One region of the Paenibacillus sp. J23TS9 genome, then DNA from elsewhere that is predicted to be linked to it. Evidence: riboswitches for the same ligand, from Rfam matches in the RefSeq annotation. Region 1 holds a riboswitch; each other region holds the start of a gene.
What was found. A riboswitch is a leader RNA that binds a small molecule or an ion and turns the genes downstream of it on or off. The one in region 1 is predicted to bind cyclic di-AMP.
Positions count from the first base shown of each region.

Region 2: another riboswitch for cyclic di-AMP. It lies ahead of KJS65_RS14355 (alpha/beta fold hydrolase); the one in region 1 lies ahead of KJS65_RS22835 (hypothetical protein).
Region 3: another riboswitch for cyclic di-AMP. It lies ahead of KJS65_RS28570 (resuscitation-promoting factor); the one in region 1 lies ahead of KJS65_RS22835 (hypothetical protein).

Region 1 is NZ_BOSG01000004.1:267,627-271,566, reverse strand. Features, by position in the region: tRNA gene KJS65_RS22845 (tRNA-Leu) at 1-26, shown strand, start outside; gene KJS65_RS22840 (glutathione peroxidase) at 119-613, opposite strand; cyclic di-AMP (ydaO/yuaA leader) riboswitch at 1,065-1,275, shown strand; cyclic di-AMP (ydaO/yuaA leader) riboswitch at 1,490-1,667, shown strand; gene KJS65_RS22835 (hypothetical protein) at 1,792-2,184, shown strand; gene kdpF (K(+)-transporting ATPase subunit F) at 2,286-2,402, shown strand; gene kdpA (potassium-transporting ATPase subunit KdpA) at 2,433-3,940, shown strand, end outside.
Region 2 is NZ_BOSG01000001.1:3,059,529-3,063,468, reverse strand. Features, by position in the region: gene KJS65_RS14370 (LysR family transcriptional regulator) at 1-15, shown strand, start outside; gene KJS65_RS14365 (winged helix-turn-helix transcriptional regulator) at 215-598, opposite strand; gene KJS65_RS14360 (DMT family transporter) at 820-1,725, shown strand; cyclic di-AMP (ydaO/yuaA leader) riboswitch at 2,122-2,320, shown strand; cyclic di-AMP (ydaO/yuaA leader) riboswitch at 2,394-2,558, shown strand; gene KJS65_RS14355 (alpha/beta fold hydrolase) at 2,713-3,534, shown strand; gene KJS65_RS14350 (AcpB/EbpR/MafR family transcriptional regulator) at 3,556-3,940, shown strand, end outside.
Region 3 is NZ_BOSG01000009.1:10,969-14,908, reverse strand. Features, by position in the region: gene rsmA (16S rRNA (adenine(1518)-N(6)/adenine(1519)-N(6))-dimethyltransferase RsmA) at 1-33, opposite strand, end outside; gene rnmV (ribonuclease M5) at 36-584, opposite strand; gene KJS65_RS28570 (resuscitation-promoting factor) at 740-1,897, opposite strand; cyclic di-AMP (ydaO/yuaA leader) riboswitch at 2,171-2,397, opposite strand; gene KJS65_RS28565 (TatD family hydrolase) at 2,603-3,373, opposite strand; gene KJS65_RS28560 (HD domain-containing protein) at 3,431-3,940, opposite strand, start outside.

The sequences.
Region 1 (3,940 bases):
TGGAGGTTCGAGTCCTCTCTACCGCATTTATAGTAAGAACACGAAGAAGATCCTTGCTCCCGCAAGGATCTTTTTGTTTTTTCAGCAGATATACGAAATTATATGCCGCTCGTTGTTTTTAATTGGAAGAAGAATTCCCGATCAGCTTTTTAATATCCTCTTCAATTTTATCCGGTGTCGTTTGTGGTGCGTAGCGCTTAATAACCCGCCCTTGTTTGTCGACCAGAAATTTAGTGAAATTCCATTTGATCGCCTTGGAGCCCAGTACGCCAGGCGCCTTTTCGGTGAGATGCTTGAACAGCGGATGGGCGTTATCGCCCTTGACATCGATTTTCTCGAACATGGGAAAGCTTACGCCGTAATTGACTTGGCAAAACTCCGCAATTTCCTCGCTGCCTCCCGGCTCTTGATGCGCAAACTGGTTGCTGGGAAATCCGAGGATTTCAAAATGCTGATCATGAAATTTTTCGTACAGCTCCTGAAGCCCCCGATATTGGGGAGTCAACCCGCACTTGCTTGCCGTATTTACGATAAGCAGCACTTGATCCTGATAGTCGGATAAAGGTTTTTCCTTGCCCTGCAACGTGCGGGCATGATAGTCGTACACAGACATTTTCCTTCCTCCCTTCCTTATATCTTATACAACTTAATTTTATACAATGAATCAATTCATTTCAATCTTACGTATCGATCAGAACAATGAAACATAAGCCTCAGCCAAACTCAGCAGAGGGCTGGAATCACCTTAATATCCGTTTTCAGGGCATGGCTGCCTGACTGCCGGTTGGAGCAGCTGTTTTTCAACCGTTTGCTCGCTCTGGCGCTGCTTCACGTCACTTTATGAAAATACAGTGTTCATTGACAGAAAGAAGAATGGAAGGCTCTAATCCGTTTAATATAAACAGGTGAAATAGAGAGGATACGAGAGCCAAAAGGAGATATAAACTTTTGTAAGCGATAACCTGAGCTGAAATGATCTTATTTTAAGCGATAAGCGATTTCACACCACCTTTACACTAATTGCACGCGGGTGTATGATTCAAATCGTAATTCAAGACGTTTCCATTTTTGAATCGCTGAATTTTCACTCTCTTTATGGGTGGGAATCGGGGGAACCAATCGCGCGTACTCCAGTTGTCCGGTGTGAGAGTCGGAGACAGGTGATACCGCAGGGGTGAATCCTGTGACCGGATGCCATGGATCCGGGCGCGGGTAGAGCGACTCTCACCGCTCGAATCCGTCAGCTAACCTCGTAAGCGTTGTTTGAGAGAGGAATGATGAAACTTGTGATCGATATCTATCGACCACAGGGGTTCAGTTAACCTCTGTGGTTTTTTATAATATCAGAAAGTATAAACTACAGAGCCATTACTTCCTGATATTGCAAGAAAAATTTCCGCTAATCGCGGTCTGTCTTCTGTGAAAGTACGTCAATTGACGTTTTTCTTATTGCCAAAATGCATGAAATGCAAAAAAATATAACATTTGAATGTCTTTAACGCTTAATTCCGGCCCAGGGCCGGAAGCGGGGGAACCAACAGCATCATATGGCTTTAGGCATATGAGGCAGGGGTGAATCCTTCCGTCCCGTAATGGGACAATGAGGATGGGCGACTCTCACGCCCTAATCCGTCAGCTAACCTCGTAAGCGTATAGGGAGAGGCAGCATTTGTCGTGAGCATATTTTCATGGCTTTCTTTCGTCATGAACTTGTAGGCCGCGGGAAAGGTCCTCTTTCCCTGCGGCCTATTTTATGTTCAGACAATCTGCCAGAAGGAGGAGCACAAAGTCGTGGATGAGGAACTCATCATCGTTACAGCGCCGAACGAGGTCGGACGCAATTTTATTAAGCTTTTGATCTATCTCAAACGGCCTTTCGCCGTGCTTACCAATAGTCTGAAAGAAGAACGCGAGCTTAGAAAGCTTGGAGCTTCGCAAATCATTCGGATCCACACCAACAACACGGTTGAGTGGGTCGTTCCTGAACAGAGGATCGGCCGGATCTTTATTTTTGAGAACAGTCTCAATTTAACATGCCGCTACCTGCAAATATGCCGGCCGTGGACATCGCGTCCCATATACGTGATCACAAGGGCGGATAATTCTCCGGGGATTTACCGGGGACTAGGAGCGAATCACATCATTCATACGTTGAACGGCGAGGTTGGATTCTTGCTGAAATAGTGCTTATTCGGGAAAGAGAAGGGAAAATGTGAAGCCATGATGGACTTTCTGATGATTTTGACGCTTGCAGGGGTATTTGGTGTCTTTCTGCTATTCCTAAGATGGTGCGGCCATGTCGTGGATGGGGGAGGGGAAGACAAATGATCGTTGTTATGGTACTGGCGCTGCTCGTATTCATCTATTTGGTCTATGCCCTGATCCATCCGGAACGATTTTAGAAAACCAGCCTTGAAGAGGAGGAAGCAATTTTGGATATCCTGCAGATTTGTATCGTTATCGCTGTGCTGCTCCTGCTGGTTAAACCGGTAGGCAGCTATATATATCACGTATTCTCCAATGAGGCGAACCGTACGGACAAAATTTTTGGAGCCGTAGAAAAGCTCTTTTATAAGTTCATCGGTCTAAAAAACCGCTCCGGCATGAACTGGAAAAAATACGCTCTCAGTATGATTGCGACCAACATCATATTGGTGGCCGTCAGCTATTTGATTCTCAGACTGATGGGAGGGCTGCCAGTCAATCCGAATCAAACCGGAAATATGGAGGCCAGCCTGTCCTTTAATACCGTCATCAGTTTCATGACCAATACGAATCTTCAGCATTACAGCGGCGAAAGCGGCATGTCTTACTTCGGCCAGATGATCGTCATCACGATGATGATGTTTACGTCGGCGGCTTCCGGTCTGGTCATTGCCATCTCATTTATGCGTGGGATCACCCGCAGAGGAGGCGGGATGGGTAACTTTTTTGAAGACTTCGTAAAGGCTCATACCCGCGTATTTCTGCCGCTCGCGATCATCGTTACGCTGGTGCTGGTGGGACTGCAGGTACCGCAGACGCTGGAGCCTACCGTTACTGTAAACACGCTTGGCGGTGCAGTGCAGCACATTGCCATGGGGCCTGTAGCGTCCCTGGAGTCGATCAAGCATCTCGGAACGAACGGGGGCGGATTTTTCGGCGTGAACTCGGCGCATCCCTTTGAAAATCCGCGTCCGCTGACGAACGTAATTGAAATATTGAGCATGTGGACGATTTCGGCGTCGCTGCCTTATACCTTTGGGCGGTTTGCGAAAAACCGCAAGCAGGGCTGGATTGTTTTCTCGGCCATGATGGTGCTGTTCGCAGCTTTCCTGTGCCTGACCTATTTTTCGGAAAAAAGCGGCAACCCGCTAATCAATGAGCTTGGCATCAACAGTACGCAAGGCAGCATGGAGGGCAAAGAGGTCCGGTTCGGCGTGGCGCAGTCCGCGCTGTTCACGACCGTCACGACGGCGGCGACGACCGGCTCGGTCAATAACATGCATGATACGCTGACGCCGCTTGGCGGACTTGCTCCACTGGCGGAAATGATGCTGAACGTCGTGTTCGGAGGCAAGGGTGTAGGTTTCGTCAATATGATTATGTATGCCATTCTGGGCGTGTTCATATGCGGTTTGATGGTTGGACGGACACCGGAGTTCCTGGGGCGTAAAATCGAAAGCCGGGAAATGAAGCTGATTGCCATTGCGATACTCGCGCATCCGTTTATCATTTTGGTTCCGACGGCTGTTTCATTTATGACGCATCTGGGAACGGATGCCTTGACTAACCCAATGTATCACGGACTGAGCCAATCCTTGTATGAGTATACTTCTTCCGCAGCGAACAACGGCTCCGGCTTCGAGGGCCTGGGTGATAACACGGTGTTCTGGAACGTAAGCACGGGGCTTGTCATGCTATTGGGACGGTATGTCTCGATTATCGCTCTCCTGGGCGT
Region 2 (3,940 bases), on a different contig from region 1:
GCAATTTCCGAGTAAAGGATGTTGTATGCCGTTAATGAAAAAGGAGATTAGAATGTTCTAATCTCCTTTTTGCAATGGTCAGAAGTACCACAACTACTAAACCTTAATTATCAATCTTTTTGATAAAACTACAACATTTTGTTTACGACAAAGGCCGCCCCGCCGGGAGTGGCCTTCAATTCTAGTCTCGTGTTTGTATCCTTAGAAGATCACTTCAAACCTCTTCCCCTTGCTGCGATAATATTCGAATATCATGAAGTCTATCTCTATAGGTGTCTCCCCAATTCCTCATGGACAAAATGATTGGTTCCAACGTTCTTCCAAATTCAGTCAGTGAATATTCCACCTTAGGAGGCACCTGTTTATAAACTTCGCGGTGAACAATGCCGTCCCGTTCAAGCTCACGGAGCTGCAGTGTAAGCATGAATTGCGTTATTCCCGGATAGAGGCGGCGGAATTCATTAAATCTTCTCGGACCATCGATAAGATGATAAAGAATGATTCCTTTCCATTTTCCCCCAATTACATCTAAAGTTGTTTCTACAGGACACCCTTCCGTACTCGGAGTAATGCTGCTCTTCTTCCTTTGATCGCCCAAAAGCCCCTACACCTCCAATAGTTTGATTTTTAATACTATATTATAAAATTATGCGTACTATTATAATTCGAGTATACATCATATTATATAGCGGTAACAACAACGCTTTTCATTTGGGAAGGATGGTTTGATCATGCGTCAGAGGATGGAGGTGCTTTGGGAGAAGGACCGTAAGTGGACATATGAAGTAAAGATTACTGAAGAGAGAAGGGTTAATCGTCATGAGCTTGAAAGGTTTGCTAATAGGTATAATTTTTACTATTTTATATTCATCTGGAGCTATTATTATGAAAATCGGCTTACTATCAGCGCCCCCATTAACATTAGCGACATTGCGTTTTCTTATCGCCGGGTTGTTGCTGCTGCTATATATTTACGGCTTTAAAAAGGGGAAATATACTTTACCAAACAAAAGAGAATGGAAGTTTTTAATTTTGATGGGTTTATTAAATACCACGTTGTTTGTTGGGTTAGGCAATTTGGCTCTTCGGACCATTTCCGCTGGAATATTTAATCTCTTTCTCCCGATCAACCCTTTCCTTTTTGCGCTCTTTTCTCTGATTTTCATGGGAAAACACATTCGGCCGAAAGAGTGGGTGGGTATGGTAGTTTCCGTCATTGGTCTGTTCATTGCGACTTTCCCGTCATTGACTGGCAGTCATGCCACCCTAAGCGGCATATTGTTTCTTACTTTTGCGATGGTCTCTATGGCTGTTGGAAGCCTCATTTTCAAAAAAGCTGATTTACAGCTGCCTAACCTAGTGATAAACGCGTGGCAGGTATTCATCGGAGGCATTCTTTTATTGATCCCAACTCTTTTCCTAGAGTCTGGTAAGCCTATCAACCTGGATATCCATCTTGTAGAATACCTTCTTTGGTCTGTCTTCGGTCTCTCAATTATTAGTATGAGCATCTGGTATTATTTGTTAAAGCAGGATGCCGTCAAAGCAAATAACTGGCTGCTTTTAAATCCTGTCGCAGGCTATATCCTTGCTGCCATTGTACTAGGTGAACCCATTACATGGTATGGTGTCATCGCCACCGTAATTGTGCTTTTGGGATTATATCTGTCGGGGAATTTTCAAATTAAAGAATCGGCTATGGTTCAGCAAAAAAAAGTAGTTTGACTTTAGGGTGAAAACCGAATATTGTCTCCTTCCTGCCCCCAAAAGTTGATCGTTTAATGTGCCTAAAGATTTAGCACTTTATTATAAGTAAGATTACGATACAAGTAGTAAAAAACATGAAAACCGCCACTGAAAACACTTCAGAAGGCGGTTTTTTTATAGGTTTTCTAGAAATACTGCCAGTGGATTTTGCCATAATGCTGTGATTTGGATACACAAGGAACATAAACAAAAGAGAAATAGAGATAAAGGAAGCAATTGAATGACAAAACCGGATAAGTGATGGGTATTCAATCAAAGGTATCAAAATAGCCCCGAATTCTGTATTACCCATGCTTTACAGTTCGCCTGCTCAGGCGTATATTCAGTTCATTATTAACAATTTTAAAGGTACGTCTTTGAATTACGCTGAGTTTTCATTGTGAAAAGCGGGGGAACCACAACAGCATTGAGCGATTATCCTGTCAGAGTACGGGATGATGTCACTGCAAGGGGTGAATCGGATCAGGTTTGTCAATGACATGACTGGTTCCGTAGGGCAACTCTCACTGCCCGAATCCGTCAGCTAACCTCGTAAGCGTTGCTATGAGAGAGGAGTGAAACTGTGAATTTTTAGACTTAAAGCACAGGGTAACCGCTCTGTGTTTTTCTGTGCGCAAATTGAATCGATGTCTATTTCGCTGAATTTCCGCTGGATAGCGGAAAGCGGGGGAACCGGCCGTGATGATGTTATGAACATTGTCACATGGGGTGAATCTCATGCATTTGAGTAGGGCTACTCTTTTAAGTCCGAATCCGTCAGCTAACCTCGCAAGCGTTTAAAGAGAGGCAACCTGTATATATGCATTTTTGAACAAGGCTTTTTTAGTCTTGCCCAAAGAAGCATTGAAGAGAGGTCCTCTTTTCGATGCTTCTTTTTTTGTTGTTTTTTTATCTGTCTGAAGGAAGGCATTATGTACATCATGCTAGGTAGAGAGGAGAAGGAAGTTGCCCAACATCCAAGTGAACGGAACAACATTATATTATGAGACACATGGCAGCGGCGTGCCTATCGTCTTTATTCACGGACATCTTTCGACTCACCATATGTTTGAGCCGCAGGTCGAATATTTCAGCAAAAGGGCTAAAGTCATTGTGCTGGATTTAAGAGGCTACGGGAATTCAGGGAAATTAAATGTGGAAGTTGAGGACATTATAGATACCCAGTGTAAAGATTTATCTGAACTGCTCGAAAAGCTTAATATCCCTAAGATTACCTTGGTAGGCTGCTCGAGCGGCAGTCTGCTTGTGCAAAAATTTGCAGCGTCCCACCCGGATAGAGTTAACGCGCTTGTTCTGGTGGACAGCTATTTTTATGGCCCTTATGGTCCTTTTGGGACAAAAAACGGTATTTGGAAAATTATCGAAGCATGCAGCTGGTTGTCTTATTATCTTCCTGCCGAATTTTTCCTCCGTTCGCTGCGGGTGACGTATAATCGTTGGGTACCTGCGTACAGCATATTAAGGGATGAACTGTTCCACAAGCGGCCGACGGAATCGATCAAACAGCGGATGGCATTGCTGAAAATCGACATCGATTCGAATTCATCCCGGTTGAGGATGCCTATTTTATGCGTGGCTGGCAGACAGAGCGAATGGTTTGTCAAGCAGATGAACAAGGCGGCGGAGAGATTCGCCTGTGCGCAGAAGGCTGTCATAGAGGATGCCATTTATCCGAGCCATCTGTGCCAGCCTCAGCAATTCAACCGTGTTTTGCTTGACTTTTTGATCGACCAGCGCATTTTCAGGATGGAAAAGCAGTTGGTCTGAATTTGGGATGCAGGTGATGGAATGAATAAGGAATACAGACAATTAAAGTCGCTGCTGGGCATGCTGGATCGGGAAGAACGCTGGTTTACGCTTGCGGAGATTGAAAGGGAGCTGGGTGTATCCGGCAAATCCATCAAGAAAATCGTGGAGGAGGCCGCTCCGCTGCTCCCCGAATCCATGCATGTGGAGGTGTCGAGAGGGAGAGGGATCAGTTTTCACCGCGACAGGCATGGTGCGACCGTCCGCGAAGTCCTGGCGGCTCTTTTCAGGGAAACTTCCTATTTCCGCCTGATGCAGCTTGTTCTTGCGCATAACGGGAAGAGATCCGCCGAAGAAATGGCCGAAGCTCTTTTTATGAGCTTCTCGTCCTTTAAAAAGTGGATCATACATCTCAATCGGGATGAAC
Region 3 (3,940 bases), on a different contig from region 1:
CCTCGGTGAAGCAATTCCATCCATACCGTTCATCCCTAAACTTCCCCTTCCTGTTCCAAGTGGGCTAACGCCTGTGCAAACTCCTCACGGGTGATTTGAAAAATTGCCAGCCTCTTGTGAAACTGCTTGCCGTTGCAATATCCGATTCCAAGGAGGTTCCCCATGATCATCCGTCTGCGGGACGCGTCTTCATGCACCAGCAGACCCGCGGCCATCAGGTCCTCCATATCTACTTGACTCTCAGCGCCTTCATAAGATGTGTGTACGCGGGAGAGTGCCTTTCGTATCGCCTCAGGCGAGGCATTCTCCACTCCGATGTCGCCTTTGCGCGTTGCATCCACTTCCGGAATGAAAGCATGCTTGCAGCCGGGCACTTTGTTTGAAATGATTTTGCGGATCCGTTCGCCGGCATGGTCAGGGTCTGTCAGTACAATGACTCCCCGGCGCTCCTGTGCCAGAGCAATCCGCTGCAATATCCGGGCATTAATCGCCGAGCCTCCGGTTTCTATGGTATCGGCTTCCACCGCCCGCTTTATGGCTACGGTATCGTCCCGTCCTTCCACAACTATGACTTCTTTTATCATGACCCGATTCTTCCCTTCCCAAAAACTCATCCGTCCGTGTGTCAAGCGTTTTTCGGACATCCAAACAACAAAAAGAAGAGGAATGCTCCTCTTCTTTAGCATGACATTTTCATGATCATAATACTATAACATTAGAATGGCATTGTAAAACCAAATTAATTCAGCTCCGGCTTCACCGGACCAATCACATATACCTTCAGACCAGACTTGCGGCCAAAGCTGTTGGCACGCTTCACGGAGTCATAATAAATATCGATTTTATTGCCTTTGATAGCACCGCCCGTGTCTTCAGCACGGCGGAAGCCTACGCCTTCGATGTACACCCACCAGCCAAGCGGAACCACACTAGGATCCACGGCAATGGTGCGGCCTTCTGTTACACGCGTTCCCGTAGCTGTACGGGTGCCAATGCCTGGCTCGCCGGCAGAATAGGCCGTCATGGAGACATGAATCAATTTTTTATATGAGAAATCAACACCGGCCTTGCTTACACGGTTATTGCTGGTGACGGCCTTCTTGGTTTGGGCCGTGCTTGCCGACTTAACGGCTGCTGTCTTTACGACAGCTTCAACCGGCCTTTTCTTGGTGCCTACAGCAATGACTTTATCCAGCGTTTTCGTTTGAACTTCTTTACCCACCATACGCATGGAAACCATTTTGCCATCATGATATACCTTCTCGATATGCTGCACCATTACGCCTGGCGTACCTTGTTGGACGACACGCACCTCACCTGCTGTCAGGCTGGGATCTGCGGTTTTGATGACGCGGAAAGGCAGACTTTCATGACGGTCTACGACCTGTTTGTTGATGCGCACGATCCGAATATCCGTTTGGCCAGTAACAGGCTCCGTCAGAGCAGGAGTCACTTTGTCTGTCTCCTTCAGCGACACACCCATCTCCTTCAGGACTTCGCCAACGGTGTTACCGGTTGTATTCAAATGCTTTGTTGCTCCATCAGCCGTCAGTTGAACCGATACGGCACGATCGATTATCACTTTATCTCCATCCTGAAGCGACCCGCTCAGCGGCATGGAAATCTGATCCTCCGGTCTTAGACTGACAGATTGTTCTTCCAGCATTTCTTGTAATAATGATTTATGGGTCTGTATCGATTTGATCTGACCGTCTACCACCAAGTACACCTGCTTGCGTGTTTGCGTGTTCACGAGCAGCATAATCATGATGGTGATCGCGATTGAAACGATAGCTGCAGTAGAGATCTGGCGCAAATTCTCATGCTTCCATCGCAATGCGTAAGACATGCTGGAGATTTTGGAATCATGGGTCTCCTCTTGTTGGAAAATGCCCACTTTCTCGATCCTCCTTCATAGCCTCGCCATTTTAGAGTTACGCATGAATGACTTTGACGCGGGCTATACTCAATTTTTTACAAGAACACACAAGGATCATGCGCTCTTGCACCATGAACCTGTCTTTTTTTCATGATTTGTCACCTCCTGTTATACAACAGTATGATGACGCCCTCTCCTTTATTCAAAACAAAAGAAGCCGGGTAAAGAGCTTACGAGGACTCTTTCGTGGCTTCCCTAGATGTCAGAATGACGGAAAAGTAAATGCACGAATACCTCTCTTTATTTGCGCTTACGGGGTTAGCTGTCGGGTTTGGACGAAAGAGAACCGCCCTATCTACGCGAGTCCGCTCATGGCGGCCTGCATTGAATTCACCCCAAAGACCCTGAAAAGAAATCAAATACATATCGAGCTTTATTCCGGATTACGAAATCATCATCACTCTATGTATCGGTTCCCCCGTTCTTTCGAAAGACGAAAGACTCAGCGAGACTGGTTCATGGAAACTGCTGAAAAGGAAACCTCTTACAACAGCTCAAGCTTACTGACAAGATGATATCCTGTTTTGATGCATGTTGTAAAGCGGGAATCAACCACGTTTATTTGAATATATGGTTAAAAATTTGTAATATTCATCGTTTTATTGGTTAAAATTCTTTAATCCTTCGCTCATGCTCGTTTTTTCCACTGTTTTTCTCCCGTTTTCACACAATTCCAAATCGTTCCAGTGCATTTTTGGTTGTAATTTGGGCGATTTCTTCCAGATCCACCCCTTTAATCTGAGCTGCTGCCTCGGCAACCAACCGGACATGGGCAGACTCATTTCGCTTTCCACGGAAAGGATGAGGTGTAAGAAAAGGGGAGTCCGTTTCAATCAGCAAACGGTCCATCGGAACCTGGGCAAGCACCTCTTTGGGCTGTCTTGCATTTTTAAACGTGATGGGTCCTCCGAAGGAGAGATGAAAGCCCATATTGAGGCATAATTTGGCCGTTTCCCAGCTGCCGGAGTACGAATGCATCACACCCCCGACTTCACTGGCCTTCTCTTCACGCAAAATTTTAACGATATCCTCATGCGCATCCCGGTTATGGATGACAATCGGCATCTTCAGCTCACGGGCGAGACCAATCTGCTGACGAAGAACATGATGCTGAATTTCCTTGGGTGAAGTGTCCCAGTAGTAATCAAGTCCGATTTCGCCAATGGCGACGACCTTCTCATGACTGCATAAGGATGCAATCCACTCCAGATCGCCTTCCTTCATGGTAATCGCATCCTGGGGATGCCAGCCGACGGCCGCATATATAAAATCATGTGTCTCTGCAAGTTTCATGGTGGACGGGATCGTCTCCCGATTAAAGCCCACGTTAATCATTCGGCTGACGCCGGCATCCAGCGCCCGCTGGATCGTCTCTTCGCGATCTTCGTCGAACTGCAGTGCATCGAGATGTGTATGTGTGTCGAATAAATTCATCGTTGTAACTCCCTTCATGTGCAAAGCATGGCTATGCATCCTCATGTTATTTTGTCGTTATCGCTTAAAAATATGGGATATCGAGTCGGGTAGGGAAGAAATGACGTCCTTCAGCTTCGACCCCGGATAATATAAATGGTATTTGCCGCGATGAATGCCACTGATGGAACGGACAATATCCGACACCTCCGAAATTTCACGCAGTCGTTCCTCACGGTCGAGCAGGAGAATCTGCTTCTGGCTGGAATCATCACCGGGACGAAATACATCGTACGGAAGATCCGTCGGAAAATCAATTTCGAGATCATATTCAGGATTCAGACCCACCTGCTTAAACTCTCTTCGGATCTCATCGATCATCTCTAGGTCTACAGATTCAACTTCTACATATTTATACAACCTGCGATGCATAAAACGGCAGCAAAGCTCACTCAGCACAAGATCCTTCTCCGTAGCCCATTGTGAAAATGCGGTTTGGATTAGCGCTTCATCAAGCTTCAGATAATCCTGTACGGAAAGCCTGTCCTCAAAAAGTCCCGGAAGAGGCTCTATCATGAAGTTAAATGA